One region of the Microbulbifer sp. GL-2 genome, then DNA from elsewhere that is predicted to be linked to it. Evidence: predicted binding sites of a transcription regulator. Region 1 holds the regulator's gene; each other region holds the start of a gene.
The links. The regulator sigma-54, encoded in region 1, starts transcription at its own class of promoters, with help from an activator protein. The targets are predictions, from matches to a motif close to TGGCACANNNNTTGCNNT.
Positions count from the first base shown of each region.

Region 2: a site for sigma-54 is predicted at 2,237-2,254, ahead of GL2_RS06080 (RtcB family protein). Genes of this name have one in related genera too.
Region 3: a site for sigma-54 is predicted at 2,812-2,829, ahead of galU (UTP--glucose-1-phosphate uridylyltransferase GalU). Genes of this name have one in related genera too.

Region 1 is NZ_AP019807.1:2,671,683-2,676,999, reverse strand. It holds gene lptC (LPS export ABC transporter periplasmic protein LptC) at 1-165, shown strand, start outside; gene lptA (lipopolysaccharide transport periplasmic protein LptA) at 152-700, shown strand; gene lptB (LPS export ABC transporter ATP-binding protein) at 802-1,527, shown strand; gene GL2_RS11615 (RNA polymerase factor sigma-54) at 1,721-3,181, shown strand; gene hpf (ribosome hibernation-promoting factor, HPF/YfiA family) at 3,371-3,661, shown strand; gene ptsN (PTS IIA-like nitrogen regulatory protein PtsN) at 3,665-4,126, shown strand; gene rapZ (RNase adapter RapZ) at 4,260-5,120, shown strand; gene GL2_RS11595 (HPr family phosphocarrier protein) at 5,145-5,317, shown strand, end outside.
Region 2 is NZ_AP019807.1:1,398,363-1,403,679, forward strand. It holds gene GL2_RS06075 (slipin family protein) at 1-795, opposite strand, end outside; gene GL2_RS06080 (RtcB family protein) at 939-2,171, opposite strand; gene rtcR (RNA repair transcriptional activator RtcR) at 2,399-3,997, shown strand; gene GL2_RS06090 (C13 family peptidase) at 4,056-5,317, shown strand, end outside.
Region 3 is NZ_AP019807.1:878,091-883,407, forward strand. It holds gene GL2_RS03900 (phosphomannomutase) at 467-1,816, opposite strand; gene galU (UTP--glucose-1-phosphate uridylyltransferase GalU) at 1,817-2,665, opposite strand; gene fabA (3-hydroxyacyl-[acyl-carrier-protein] dehydratase FabA) at 2,941-3,465, shown strand; gene fabB (beta-ketoacyl-ACP synthase I) at 3,534-4,757, shown strand; gene GL2_RS03920 (sugar nucleotide-binding protein) at 4,823-5,317, opposite strand, start outside.

The sequences.
Region 1 (5,317 bases):
CCTAGTATCACTATCCTTCCGGATAAGGAATTCGCCGAAACGGACAGAGTTGTTACTATTAGTTCCGGCCCCAACCAGACTAAAGGGAAGGGAATGCGCGTATACCTCGATAAAGACCGGGTGGAAATCCTATCCGATGTAAAGAGCAACTATGACCCCGACTAAACTTCGCCACTGGCTACTGAAGAGTTCTGCGTTAACTGTACTCCTGACCGTAACCTCGGTGGCAAATGCATTGCCAGAAGATCGCCAGCAACGTATTAATATCAGTTCAGATGCAATGAATGCCGGCTTAAGCAGCAACCTAGTTGTTTACAACAATAACGTAGTAATAACCCAGGGATCCCTGAAAATAGAAGCCGATAGAGTAGAGGTCTACTTCACCCCCGAAAAAGAAATTAGTCGTGTTATAGCAATCGGGAGGCCCGCACGCTTTCAGCAAAAGGTATTGGAGGGGGAAAATCCCGTTAAAGCCCGCGCCGAACGAATTGTATATGCAGTCAGCTCTGAAGAACTGCAACTTACAGGCAAGGCCTACGTGGACAGGGATGGCAACACCTTGACTGCGGAAAAAATTGACTATGACCTATCTACCGAGCAGATGAGTGCAGAGGGCCAAGCCGGTAAGCGAATAGAGATGATCTGGCAACCTGAGAAAAAAGAAGACAGCCAAGCTCCTGGCAACGGAGACAGCCCATAAAGGCTCCACCCGAATTCGCAAACAATACAAGATAATATTTAAAAATTTCTACACCCGTGGGCGCCCTGTACTCACGGCATGGATAGATTTCGGTACACACTATGCCAACGCTAAAAGCGTTACACCTAGCCAAGCAATACAAGAAAAGAAAAGTCGTTCAGGATGTGTCTGTCAGCGTCTCCAGCGGCCAAGTAGTCGGCCTGCTTGGCCCCAATGGTGCCGGTAAGACAACCTGTTTTTACATGATCGCCGGCCTGGTTCAGGCGGATGCTGGCCAGGTGCTGATTGACGACGAAGATATAACCCGCTTATCCATGCATGGACGCGCCAGGAAGGGAATCGGCTACTTACCCCAGGAGGCTTCTGTATTCCGCCGCCTGTCCGTAAGAGACAATATCCTCGCCATCCTGGAGACCCGCAAAGACCTGTCCCGTACCGAGCGCCAGCAACAGGCCCAGGAACTCCTCCAGGAGTTCAACATCACCCATATAGAGCACAGCCTGGGAATGGCCCTTTCCGGCGGGGAGCGACGGCGGGTGGAAATTGCTCGCGCCCTGGCAACCAATCCTAGCTTCGTCCTCCTGGATGAACCCTTTGCTGGGGTGGATCCCATCTCCGTAAATGACATCAAGGAAATCATCCGCCACTTGCGGGATCGAGGTATTGGCGTCTTAATTACCGACCACAATGTTCGCGAGACCCTGGATATCTGCGAGACCGCCTATATCGTCAGCGAGGGCCACATTATCGCTGCTGGCACCCCGGATGAGGTACTTGCCAACCAGCAGGTTCGCGAAGTGTATTTGGGACACGAATTTACTATTTAGGGATAGATCACTGCATTTGTTACCGAATACCGCAAAGAAACACAGCTTTGTCATAAATTTTTTCACTTTGCCATAAAAAGACAAACCCTGCCGGCACGCTTATTGCTTGTAATACTTTGGGGGGCGGGGTAGTCTGCGCCATCTCAGGTTACATAGATAAACCCCCTGTGGTATCAGTCTGCAGCACCCCAATATGAAGCAGTCTCTTCAGCTAAAGCTCGGCACCCAGCTGACCATGACACCCCAGTTGCAACAGGCGATACGCCTATTGCAACTATCGACATTGGATCTTCAGCAAGAGGTTCAAGCCGCCCTTGATGGCAACCCGATGCTTGAGACTGAAACTGAAGAATCAGCTCCCGATTCAAACACTCCAGAACCCCAAGCCAAGATTGAATCTCCAGCTGAGCCAGATACCCCTCCTGAGCAGGCCATTGAGGAGAGGGAGCTCGCCGAGGGTGACTGGAACCAGAGCATCCCTGACGAGCTACCCGTAGATTCCCGCTGGGATGATGTGTACACCAGCCACAATGGAGGTATGGAGAGCGAAGAATCCGGCTTTGAGCGCAACTCAACCACAGACAGCCTGCAGGATCATCTGCGCTGGCAACTCAACCTGACCCCCCTATCCGAACTAGATAAATCGATCGGTGAGAACCTGATCGATGGCATAGAGCCCAGCGGGCTGTTAAGCGCAGCCATCGAAGATATCGCAAAATCCCTTTCAGTAGATGAAGACGAGGTTGTCGCGGTATTGCGGGCCATCCAACAGTTTGAGCCCGCAGGCTGTGGAGCCCGCAACCTGCGGGAGTGCCTGCTGCTGCAATTACAGCAACTCCCCGTTGAAACGCCCTGGATAAAACAGGCGCAAAATATTATTGAGCGCTACCTTGAGCTGCTCGGCAAACGGGATTTTCGTCAGTTGAGCCGACGTACACGCCTGAATGAGACCCAGCTCGGCGAAGTCATCCGGTTGATCCAGACCCTAAACCCCAGTCCGGGCGATGGCTTTGCGCAGCAGGAAACAGCTTATGTGATTCCAGACATCATTGTTTCCCGCCGAGAGTTTCGCTGGCAGGTGGACCTGAACCCGGAAATCACCCCCAAAATCCGTATTAACAGTCATTATGCGTCCATGGTTAAACGGGCGGACAATTCCCGTGACAACAATTTCCTGCGAGATCACCTGCAGGAGGCGCGCTGGTTTTTAAAAAGTCTGCAAAGCCGCCATGAGACTCTGCTCAAAGTAGCAAACTGTATCGTCGACAAACAACAGGGGTTTTTTGAGGAAGGGCCTGAGGCCATGCGCCCTATGGTGCTGGCCGATGTGGCTGAAGCCATTGGTATGCACGAATCCACCATATCCAGGGTGACCACACAGAAATACATGCTCACTCCTCGCGGAGTCTTCGAGCTGAAGTACTTCTTCTCCAGTCATGTGAGCACCGATTCCGGTGAGGATGCCTCCTCCACCGCCATTCGAGCGCTGATTCGCAAACTTATTGATGGAGAAACACCCCGCAAACCCCTCTCCGACAACAAAATCACCCAGGAATTGGATAATCAGGGTATCAAGGTAGCTCGCCGAACCGTGGCAAAATACCGGGAATCCATGGGTATTCCCTCTTCCAGTGAACGAAAACGGCTGGTCTAACCTTTCATAAGCAAGTTTGCGACCTGACTTAATTCTTGAGTCACAAGCTGCCTGGCGTCATTTACCCCCTCCTCTACAACCAAACTCCAAACTTTGAGTGTATCCTTCCATTCTGGCCCACTTCCTAGTAGGGTTGCGACCCGAATGGGAGGCGCGCCGGTATGTGATGCACTCGATTAGGAGAAATCCATGCAGATCAACATTAGTGGTCACCACGTCGACGTTACCTCGCCTATGCGCAACTACTGCGAAAGTAAGCTGGAAAAGCTATCCCGGCACTACGACAACATCACTAACGCTCAGGTCATCCTGTCCGTTGAAAAACTGATCCAAAAAGCTGAAGCTCGAGTACATATTAATGGTCACGATCTTTGTGCCGGTTCGGAAGACAAAGACATGTACGCGGCCATTGATGCGCTTACCGACAAGCTGGACCGCCAACTGAAAAAGCACAAAGAGAAGTTGCAGAACCATCGCTAAACTATGACACTCGAAGCATTACTCTCCCCCCGCCTAAGCCTTTGCCAACTGGCGGGGAGCAGCAAAAAAAAATTACTGCTCAATATTGCCCAGGCTATCGCCGAACAATACCCGCAACATGATTCCGATACTACGTTCAACCAGTTGATCGCTCGTGAGCGCCTGGGCTCGACCGGAATTGGAGAAGGGGTAGCCATCCCCCACTGTCGCTTGCCTGGTTGTGAACGCCCCATTGGTGTTCTCTGCACCATTGAGCCGGCAGTTGATTTTGATGCTATCGATCGTCAACCTGTCGACTTGTTGTTTGTCCTGCTCGTGCCCGAGGATGCGGAGCAACAGCATCTGGAAACACTGGCTGAAATCGCCGCATTATTTTCCAATAGCCTGGTAAGAGATAAATTACGACAAGCCAAAAACAGCGATGAACTTTACGCGCTGGCCGTAGATAGCGCCGCAGCCGCCTAAGCCTGGTACTGAGCTTTACCACGGGCAATGCAGGGATAGATTGTGGAATCGGTAACAGTTATTTCGCGAGTAATATTAGCGAGACAAGAATTCCAACGAACAGTGGTGTACAGGCCTGACAAAGGGGATCTTCATGCGTTTGGTGATTATCAGTGGTCGTTCCGGCTCCGGTAAAAGTTCCGCCCTGCAACTTTTGGAGGATGAGGGCTATAACTGTATCGACAATCTACCTACCAGCTTACTTCCCGAGCTGGTCAAGCGGGTTGAAGAGCAACCACCAGGAGAAGAAGCCCGCTTGGCACTCGGTGTCGACGCCCGCAACCTGTGGCAGGATATTAAGCAGGCTCCCAGGGTTATCGAATCCCTGCGAGCCAGCGGTATAAAATGTGATGTGATATTCCTGGACGCGCGTGAACCCGTACTGGTTCAACGTTTTAGCGAAACCAGGCGCAAACACCCACTCAGCAACGACTGTACCCACCTTCTCGAAGCACTAAACAAGGAAAAAGAACTACTCACTCCTATCTCGGCAATCGCGGATATGGTGATTGATACCAGTAACCTGAGTTTGCACGAATTGCGTGGACTGATGAAAAGCCGGGTAGTAGGTGATAAGTCAGAAGGCATGGCAATACTTTTCCAGTCTTTCGGTTTTAAATATGGTGTTCCCGTTGACGCGGACCTGATATTTGACCTGCGCTGCCTGCCAAATCCTTACTGGCAACCAGCCCTGAAAGAAAAGACCGGCCTGGACCCGGAGGTTGCCGAATTTCTGCAAGCCCACCCCGAAACCAGTAAAATGCAGACGGACATCGCCAACTTCCTGGATAATTGGTTGCCTTTCTACCAGAAAAGTAATCGCAGTTATACCTGCATATCCGTTGGCTGTACCGGAGGGCGCCACCGCTCGGTGTATATGGTGGAGCAATTGGCCCAGATCTTCGCAAAAAAATTTAACAACGTTCAAATCCGCCATCGTGAGCAGCAGAAATAGCCCTCTATCAAGCACAACTCTCCTATGCAAAAACAGCGCCTCACCATTATCAACAAGCTCGGCCTACACGCACGTGCAGCCAGCAAGTTCGCCCAGACATCGGCACGCTTCTCTGCAGAGATCAAAGTACACTGCCAGGGTAAGTCAGTAGATGGAAAGAGTGTTATGGCGCTAATGCTGCTGGCTGCTGCAAAGGG
Region 2 (5,317 bases), 1.3 Mb from region 1:
GGCCAACAGACTATCCAGAGTCTGTGTGCCTACTGCCTCACGAAGATGTAACTGTAATTCCCGATAAATAAAGCTCTTGTAGTCACTGAGTTTTAGCGCCACCTTTTGTGGTTCGGTAATTTTAAAAATTCCGCTCAGATTAATACGCAAGCTGACCCGATCCTTGGTAAGAATTTCCTGGCCACTCACCTCAACAGTTTGCAGGCGCATGTCCATCAATTTCACCACGATAGATCGATTGTATTTCCAGAACCCATAACGACCCGGATGCAGGGTTTTTTCCAATTTGCCGTTTACAACCAAAAGACCTACGTGCTCACCGGGAATTTCATTGTAGCTAACCGCCTGGGCGGCAATACGCATTTGCCCAACCTTAACTCCGCGACTAAGCAGACCCAATACATGGTCATCAATGGAGTATTCCTTTGAAATATCCACAATACCCACACGCACGGTTTCACTACCCCTCCACACAGCACGATAAGTACCAGGAGGAAGAATATCCACCAGATGACCGTCCTGATAAAAAAGGCCTACTTGCTGATCAGACAACTCATAGGACTGCAAATATTCACCTAATATTTTTCCATAAATATTCAGCAAGAATTTTGCTTTAATCGCATCAAAAACTACTTCGGTAATATCATAGGTCTCCACCCGCACATCACCGGAAAGCAGCCAGATACGGTGACGTCCAGGGGGCAATACCCTTTCAAATCGACTGCGGCGAAACAGCAATGCACGCTCGTGATCAGCCACATCCACAATCTTCCATATTTTAAAGAGAGATTTCATTTCTCCGATCTCTTGTCTTTTTATTCCTTTTGGGCGGGGCCCACCCAACCACAGGTTGGTCTAATGTTTGTACACAGCAGTTATGCAGAACTTCCCCTCCGCCCATCAAGGACAACACAGCCACTATCTCTGGCCCACGCTGACTATCCTTTGACACAGACTACCTGCTTGAGGGTGTAAACGATTTCCACCAGGTCTTTTTGTGCTGCCATAACCTTTTCAATAGATTTGTAGGCCGATGGGGTTTCGTCGATCACACCTTCGTCTTTACGGCATTCAACATCGGCGGTAGCCGCGCGGTGTTCCTCCAGGGAGACCAGTTTCTTTGCCTTGGTTCGAGACATCACCCGCCCGGCACCATGGCTACAACTGCAGAAGCTTTCCTCATTACCCAGCCCCCGAACAATAAAAGATTTGGCCCCCATACTCCCGGGAATAATGCCCATTTCATCAACACGCGCTCTTACAGCCCCCTTGCGCGTCACCAGTACATCCTTGCCGTAGTGATGCTCACGGGAGACGTAATTGTGATGGCAGTTGACCGCCTCCATGCGCGCATCAAAATCCATTCCCAGTACCTGCTGTACCGCGTTAATAGTGCGCGCCATCATTACCTCACGATTAATGCGGGCAAACTCCTGCGCCCATTCCACCGCCTGCACATAATCATCAAAGTGTTCCGTGCCCTCAGGAAAATACGCTAAGTCACTGTCTGGCAGGTGGATATGCCAGCGCTCCATATCCCGCTTGGCCTTCTCGATAAAGTAGGTACCAATACGATTCCCCACACCACGGGAACCGCTGTGTAACATCAGCCATACGCTACCATGCTCGTCCAGGCACATCTCAATAAAGTGGTTACCGGTGCCGAGGGTTCCTAAATGATTGATATTGTTGGTATTTTTTAATATCGGATGTCTTTCTTTGAGTAGCTCAAACTGAGCTGCCAGAGGTGTCCAACCGCCCAGTACATCATCTGGTACATTGGCCCAAGCGCCCTTATCCCGCCCTTTCCTGCCACGGAAACCGCCGGTACGGCCGTGGGGTACTGCGCGTTCAATGGCATTGCGAACCCCTGCCAGGTTATCCGGCAACTGTGCTGCTGTAAGGCTGGTACGCACCGCCATCATGCCGCAGCCGATATCCACACCCACTGCAGCGGGGATTACCGCACCCAGGGTAGGTACCACACTGCCAATAGTGGCGCCTTTACCAAGATGTACATCGGGCATTGCCGCCACCCATTTATGGATAAATGGCATCTGCGAAACATTTCTGAGCTGAGCCCTTGCCTCCTCCTCAAATGGCACACCCAGGGTCCAAGACTTGATGGGGACGCCGCCTTCCTGCATCACTTCATAGGGCAATGGATTCATCTCTCGCTCCTTTTGAAATCTTGTGAAACCGCGTTTTCATTTCATACGCTTCGTTTGCCATTGATATAGCGAATAGAGTGCCAACTTTGTAAAAATTCCTGATTGCACATTAAATTATTGTTTTTAATAGAAATTTATTTTTATTCAAAGCTTCCAGGCAGCTTTGACAAGTTACAAAATATTTATAAATCTATCTTTTTAGATAGTAATTTAATATTTTAGATAACATGAAAACAGTAGCTATCAGTATTCTCGGTACCACTAAAGACCGGCGTGGCAGGACCGACAAACGCTGGGACAAGTGGCGGCCCAATATTTCCATGTGTCAGCACGATGACCTACTTATCGATCGGCTGGAACTCCTGTTCGACAACCACTCAAAGGGCCTGGCCGACCAAGTTACCGAGGACATAGCGCAAGTTTCTCCAGAATCGGAAGTGGTCCACCATCGGGTTAACTTCGGCGATCCTTGGGACTTCGAGAACGTTTACAGCCACCTGTTGGATTTCGCCCGAGCCTATACATTCAAGCCCGATGAAGAGCAGTACCTGATACATATCACTACCGGGACCCACGTGGCGCAAATCTGCCTTTACCTGCTTACCGAAGCCGGCTATTTCCCCGGACGCTTGCTGCAGACCTCCCCCTCGCATAAGAACAGCAACCTGCCGGGTCAGTACCAGATTATCGATCTCGACCTGTCCAAATACGATCAGATTGCTTCGCGCTTCCAACGGGAACACCAGGAGGGCACCACCTACCTGAAAGGCGGTATCGAGACCAACAATCTGGCCTTCAATCAGATGATCGAGCAGTTGGAGCAGGTCTCTATCCGCTCCGATGCGCCCATTCTGATTACAGGGCCAACAGGAGCTGGCAAATCGCAACTGGCCCAGCGTGTCTATGAGTTGCGCAAGCAGCGTGGAAAACTGGAGGGAGGTTTGGTGGCAGTGAACTGCGCCACCCTGCGCGGCGAAAATGCCATGTCCGCCCTGTTCGGCCACCGCAAGGGAGCCTTTACCGGCGCCACCACACATCGCCCAGGGCTGTTAATGGAAGCTGATAAGGGCCTGCTTTTTCTTGACGAGATCGGCGAGCTGGGACTGGACGAGCAAGCAATGCTGTTGCGAGCCATAGAGCACAAACACTTTATGCCTTTTGGCTCTGACAAAGAAGTGAGCAGTCACTTTCAACTGATCGCTGGCACTAATCGAGACCTTATTCAGCTCAGCCGCGATGGTAAATTTCGTGCAGACCTACTGGCCCGTATTGACCTGTGGACTTACCGCCTGCCCTCCCTGCGTGAGCGTATTGAAGACCTGGAACCCAATATCGATTTTGAATTGGAAGCTTTCTCGAGAAGGTCCGGCCACCTTGTCAGCTTTAATAAAGCCTCACGTGAAAAATACCTCAACTTTGGAGGTTCAGCCCAAGCCAGCTGGTCTGCCAACTTCCGCGATCTCAACGCCAGTATCTTACGTATGGGTACCCTCGCTGACGGCGGGCGCATCACTACGCAAGTGGTGGAGGAGGAAATCCAGCGATTGCGGCTCAAGTGGCAAGCCCCTCAAGACAATTCATCACTCCCATTCGCACGTATTGATACTCTGCTTGGCCCCGGTAGCACCGAGCAGATGGATTACTACGAACAGGTCAAATTGGCAGGGTTGATCCAAGTGTGTGAAGAGTCCAGCTCCATGGCCGAAGCCGGACGCAAGCTTTTCCAGGTGAGTCGCGCTACAAAAAAATCTAGCAATGACTCCCACAGGGTACGCCAACTACTGGAAAAATACGGACTAAAATTCGAGCAGATTAATAAAGCCTAGGGCCCTGTTGAAGCCATTTTGTTAATCTCAACCCAGAACCTCAATGATGGATCATGGAATGAGATACGCTTGCATAACTCCGCTTTTTCTAATTCTCAGTGCCTGTGAGCCGACACAGTTTGCAGGCGGCACCGCCCTGCCAGATGGCTCCGTGTACAAAGGCGACCTTCAAAATGGCCTGTTCCACGGCCAGGGGCAACTGCAATGGCCCGATGGCAATCAATACCATGGAGAGTTTCGCAGTGGACGTATGAGTGGTCTGGGCGTGCTCACCGACACAGAAGGCTGTATCTATGAAGGCGGATTCCTGAATGGAGAACTCCATGGAAAAGGTCGCTATGCCTGCGGCGAAAATCAGTGGTCCGGCCAGTTCAGGGAAGGGGAACTGCAGAAAGGCTCAGTGAAGTGGGCTAACGGTGAAATTTACAGTGGTGAGTTCCTGGGTTTTGATCCCCACGGAGAAGGAGAGCTGACCATCGAAGATGGCAGTCAATATAAGGGCACTTTTGAACAGGGGATGTTACAGCACGGAAGCTACACGGATAACGAAGGCTATAGTTACAATGGAAACTTCAAGTACAATTTTTATTCAGGCAAAGGGGAATTAACCCAACCTGACGGCACGATTATCCGAGCCAACTTCCGCTACGGTGAAGCGGATGGAAAAGGCCAGCGTGTGCGTACTGATGCCGAAGGCAATACTGTTGAGGAGCCCGGTTACTTTGCCGAGGGGGTCTACTTTCCAAGTGAGGCGGCCTGGCGCGCACAACAAGAAATTCCTGCGGCTCAGGCGGAAACCCGCCTTTATAGCGAGAGTGATCGCTTACAAAGCGCTATTGATGCACTGGTACCGCAGAGGCCCGGTGTACGTGATGTATACACACTGCTGGTAGGCGGTGATGGCACCTCTCCGGTTTTTGCCAGGGAATTGGATTGGGTGGCAGAGCGCCTTGGTGAAGCCTTTGATATTGACGGACGCATGTTGCGTCTGAGTAATGGCGGTAGCTACAGTTTCCCTCTCGCCACTCGAACCAGTATCCAGGAAAGTCTCGATGCCCTGGATCAGTTGCTGGACCCACAGGAAGACCTGTTGCTGGTACACCTTGTCAGCCACGGTGCCCGCAACGGCGATTTAACAATTGCCGAAGGCAAAATGCCACTAATTGATCTCTCTGTAGCAGACGGAAAAAAGTGGCTGGATAACCTTAATGCACAGTATCAATGGATAGTGATTTCTGCCTGTTATTCCGGCCAGTGGATTGAGCCCTTAAGTACCCCAAATCGTATCGTATTTACTTCCGCCGCCGATGATAGAACCTC
Region 3 (5,317 bases), 1.8 Mb from region 1:
GGACCGTGACTCCACCTTCCCCCACCCAACTCAAATAGCTCCCGAAAAAACATACCTCATATGCATTCAAACGCACCAGCACCAAGAGGAAAGTTCGAATAATAAAACTGCGTAAAAAATTTATGTGGGAGGGGGATTAAGTTTGCATTGCTCTAAAGAGCAATGCTGAAGTTATTACACAGAGAAGGGCATTACCCTTATCTTGAAGCTGGTTATTTAAAATGCGCCCTATTAATAAAAAAATAGATTCAGCAATAGCTCAACCAAATTTTCTGGCCCACTATTTATAAAGCTATGTATTTTTTCAAAATGAATACCCACTAAATATTTACAGAAAAACCAACGTCAGCTTTTTGAATAGTAGGAGATAGGGGTGGGAATTGAGACCAGCCAAGTCCACCGACTGGCTAGCCTCACGAATTATTTAATAACCTGCGTCAATATCAGCTATTCAAATAACTCTTTTTTAACTACGAATCAGGCTGAGAAGCTCTTTGGTTTTTTCCTGCATTAAAGCTTCATCCCCACGGGATTCCACATTTAAACGAACCACAGGCTCTGTATTGGACATGCGCAAGTTAAAGCGCCATTCAGGATAAACTATGCTCAAGCCATCTACATGCTCGACACTTTTAGCTTCCGGTGCAAACTTTTCTTCCGCAGCCTTCAGCAGTGCCGCTGCATCCTTCACCTTGGAATTAATCTCTCCAGAACAAGGAAAAGCAGCCATACGCTCACTAACCAGCCGTGAAAGGGGCTTACCGCTGCGGCTAACCAGTTCTGCCACTAGCAACCAAGGAATCATACCGCTGTCACAGTAAGCGAAGTCACGAAAATAGTGGTGAGCGCTCATCTCTCCACCATAGATGGCATCTTCCTTACGCATACGCTCTTTGATAAAAGCATGGCCAGTCTTACTCTGCACCGGCTCACCACCAGCGGCACGGACAATATCCTCTGTATTCCACAGCAGGCGCGGATCATGAACCACCTTGGCGCCTTTGTGCTTAAGCAGGAATGCTTCAGCAAGCAGCCCCACCACATAGTACCCCTCGATGAACTCGCCCCTCTCATCGAAGAAAAAGCAGCGGTCAAAATCACCATCCCAAGCTATCCCAAAATCAGCCCCACTCTCACGCACAGCTTCCGCGGTAGATGCGCGGTTCTCCGGCAGGATTGGGTTGGGAATTCCATTAGGGAAATTTCCGTTCGGCTGGTGGTGCACCCGCACAAATTCGAATGGCAGGTGTGGAGCCAAAGCATCCACTACTGCACCGGCACCACCATTACCGGCATTCACGACCAGTTTTAGGGGACTTAGGGCCGCATTATCTATATAGCCCAGCAGATGCTGTACAAAATCCGCACGATGCGCCAAGCGCTGCAGGTCACCGCGACTGGTCACCGGAGCAAAGTTATTTTTCTCCGCCAGGCGCTTGATATCCAAAAGGCCTGTATCTCCACTGATGGGGCTACTTCCGGCACGAACAAATTTCATACCGTTGTAATCCATCGGGTTATGACTGGCGGTCACACAAATACCGCCATCAAAGTCTCCGTTGAAGGTGGCAAAGTAAACCTCTTCAGTACCACACTCACCAATATGGAATACATCGGCCCCGGCGTCGCGCAGCCCATTGTTTAGGGCATCCGTCAACTCAGCACTGGTCAAGCGAATATCATGCCCGACCACTACCCGGCGCGCACCCAGGAACTGGGCAAAGGCACGTCCAACCCGGTAGGCAACCTCTGTATTTAATTCTTCTGGCACGCGACCGCGCAAATCGTAAGCCTTAAAACAGGTAAGCTCAGCCAATTATTTCTTCTCCTGAGTTGCCTGCTCCGGCAGATACACATTCTCATAGACATGATTAGTGGCTTCAATAAAGCCCTCAACCGAGCCACAATCAAATCGTCGCCCCTTAAACGCATACGCCAATACACACCCCTGGCGCGCCTGGGCAAGCAATGCATCAGTAATTTGCACCTCCCCATTTTTTCCGGGAGGCGTGTCGCGAATCAGATCAAAGATATCTGGAGTTAGAATATAGCGGCCAATAATCGCTTTGTTACTTGGCGCCTCTTCCGTTGCAGGTTTTTCTACCATGTCAGTAACCTGATACAGGCCCGGTTTGATTTCATTACCTGCGATTACACCAAACTTATGTATCTGATCCTTAGGCACTTCCTCAACAGCAACAATGCTGCAACGAAACTGCTTATATAGTTGCACCATTTGTGCCAGTACGCCCATGTCCTCATTCAGGCACAGGTCATCCGCCAATACCACAGCGAATGGCTCATCCCCTACCAGGCGTCGGCCTTGCAGGATTGCATCCCCTAAACCGCGCATTTCCCCTTGGCGAGTGTAGGAGAAGCTGGCACTGTCAATTACTTGACGAACAGAGTCCAGATAGCGCTCTTTGCCGGTTCCGGCAATCTGGTGCTCAAGTTCGAAATTGGTATCGAAGTGATCTTCAATAGCGCGTTTGCCCCGACCAGTGACAAAGCCGATCTCCGTCAGACCGGCTTCAATCGCTTCCTCCACACCGTACTGCACCAACGGCTTGTTCACCAGAGGCAGCATCTCTTTAGGCATAGCTTTGGTGGCAGGTAGGAAACGTGTGCCATAACCGGCAACCGGGAATAAACATTTCTTGAGCATTATGCTCTCCCATATTCTAAAAACGAGCGCCCCCCAGCGCTTGGGCGGAAACGTATCATAGACGGAAGGGGTAATCACTTACAGAAGATGACGCCGAATTCACCGTCAAGACCGTATAATTAGGCACCAAATACCTTAAGATTATGAAAGCAATTCCAGCGCCAGTCACAAAAACAGCCCTGACCGACTAGACAAGCGACACAGAGCCCTTAGAATGCCCGCTCTTACAAAAACGCCCAGTATGGATTGCGTAACCACCCACTAACGGGGAAAAGATGAGTAATTTTGTTCAAAAAAGCACCTATAGCAGAGAGGAGCTACTAGCTTGCTCCCAGGGTAAGATGTTTGGCCCTGGCAATGCACAGCTCCCCGCTCCCAACATGCTGATGCTGGATCGCATCACGCACATCTCAAAGGAAGGCGGAGCCTTCGGCAAGGGAGAGCTGATCGCGGAACTGGACATACACCCCGACCTATGGTTTTTCGACTGCCACTTTCCCGGCGACCCGGTAATGCCCGGCTGTCTCGGCCTGGATGCGATGTGGCAGCTACTCGGCTACTTTTTAGCTTGGAAGGGCAACCCCGGGCACGGCCGTGCCCTCGGTTGTGGTGAGGTCAAATTTACCGGTCAGATCTTGCCTACCAGCAAGAAAGTCACCTACCACATCCAAATGAGCCGCATCGTTGAACGCAGGCTTGTTATGGGAATTGGTGATGGCACAGTTTCAGTTGACGGTCGTGAAATTTACACAGCCAAGGATCTTCGCGTAGGCTTATTTACCCGTACCGATAATTTTTAAACACACTGAAAACCACTATCGGTAGAATTTATGAAGTACTCTACCGACAAGCTATGCTGGAGACCACTATGCGTCGGGTAGTCATTACCGGAATGGGTATTACATCCTGTATCGGCACCAATACAGAAGAAGTCACCGCCTCGCTGAAGGCTGGACGCAGCGGAATCCGCTTCCAAGAGGAATACCAGGAACTCGGCCTGCGCAGCCAGGTTGCAGGCCCTGTGGATATCGACTTCAAGGAGCACATCGATAGAAAGCAACTCCGCTTTATGGGAGATGCCGCTGCCTACGCGTATATCGCCATGCGCGAGGCTATCGACATGTCAGGCCTGCAGGAGCGCGAAATATCCAACCCGCGCTCGGGCATTGTAATGGGCTCAGGTGGCACATCCACACAACAGATTATCGATGCCGCTCACACTCTTAAGACGAAAGGGGTGAGACGTGTTGGTGCCTACCGGGTACCTCAGGTCATGAACAGCACTGTATCCGCCTGCCTCGCTACTCCTTTTAAAATTAAAGGGGTCAACTACAGCATTTCCTCTGCATGTGCCACCAGTGCGCACTGCATTGGACACGGGGCCGAGCTGATCCAGATGGGTAAGCAAGACGTTGTCTTTGCCGGAGGCGGTGAGGAACTCGCCTGGAGCCTTACCCACTTATTCGATGCCATGGGCGCACTCTCAAGCAAATATAACGATGAGCCCACCAAGGCCTCCCGCCCCTACGATGCCGAACGCGACGGTTTTGTAATTGCTGGCGGTGGCGGCTGCTTGGTATTGGAAGAGATGGAACACGCCGTTGCGCGCGGCGCCACTATCTATGCAGAGCTGACCGGTTATGGGGCAACCTCTGACGGCTACGATATGGTCGCCCCCAGCGGGGAAGGTGCAACCCGTTGTATGCAGCAGGCGCTCGCAGGTATGGATGGCAAAGGCCTGCAGGGTAACGTGGATTACATCAATACCCACGGTACCTCAACCCCCGTTGGAGATATAGCTGAGCTGAAAGCAATGCGCGAAGTCTTCGGCGACAAGGTTCCGGCATTTGCCTCAACCAAGTCGCTAACAGGCCACTCCCTCGGTGCCGCCGGTGTTCAAGAGGCTATTTACAGCCTGCTGATGATGCAAAACAACTTTATCGCCGCATCCGCCAATGTAGACAAACTGGACCCAGCAGCCGAGGGTATGGACCTGGTCACCAACATTCGCGACTGTGATATCAAACGAGCCATGTCCAACAGTTTTGGTTTTGGTGGCACCAACGCCTGCCTGATCTTCGACAAAGTCTGATGGATTAAGACGAGTTAATAAAAAGGCGCCTAATGGCGCCTTTTTATTATTGAGGGTATCTGAACCTACACAGACTTCTCCGCCCCCAAACGCTCCAGCCAAAGCTCTACCTGCCGGGTAAGTCCCTGGCGCCAACTATGTTGCTGGATACCAAAAACGTCACGCAACTTGCCACAAGCAAGTACAACACTTCGATCTCTCTGGTCTGAATCCTCCAGCGTACTCAGCTGCGCAAACCGCTCTTCATCGTGGAATGATTGCGCCCGCTCCACAACTTCCAATGCAAATTCAATAGCAGTGCAACTATCCGAACTTCCGTAGTGATAAATCCCTGAGACACTGGCACCACTAGCCAATTGTTGTGCAGCTGCTACCGTCACACGAGCCATATCGAGAACAGTGACAGGGTTACCATTATTGAGACCATCCAACTCGAGGGGTTCTCCCGCTACAAAGCCGCGCAACACCCGCCCAAGAAGGGCGTCCTGGTTGCTGTCCACCATCCAGCCAAACCGCAGGATAGCCAGGTTCTCCAAATCACCCAGGGCGCGCTCACACGC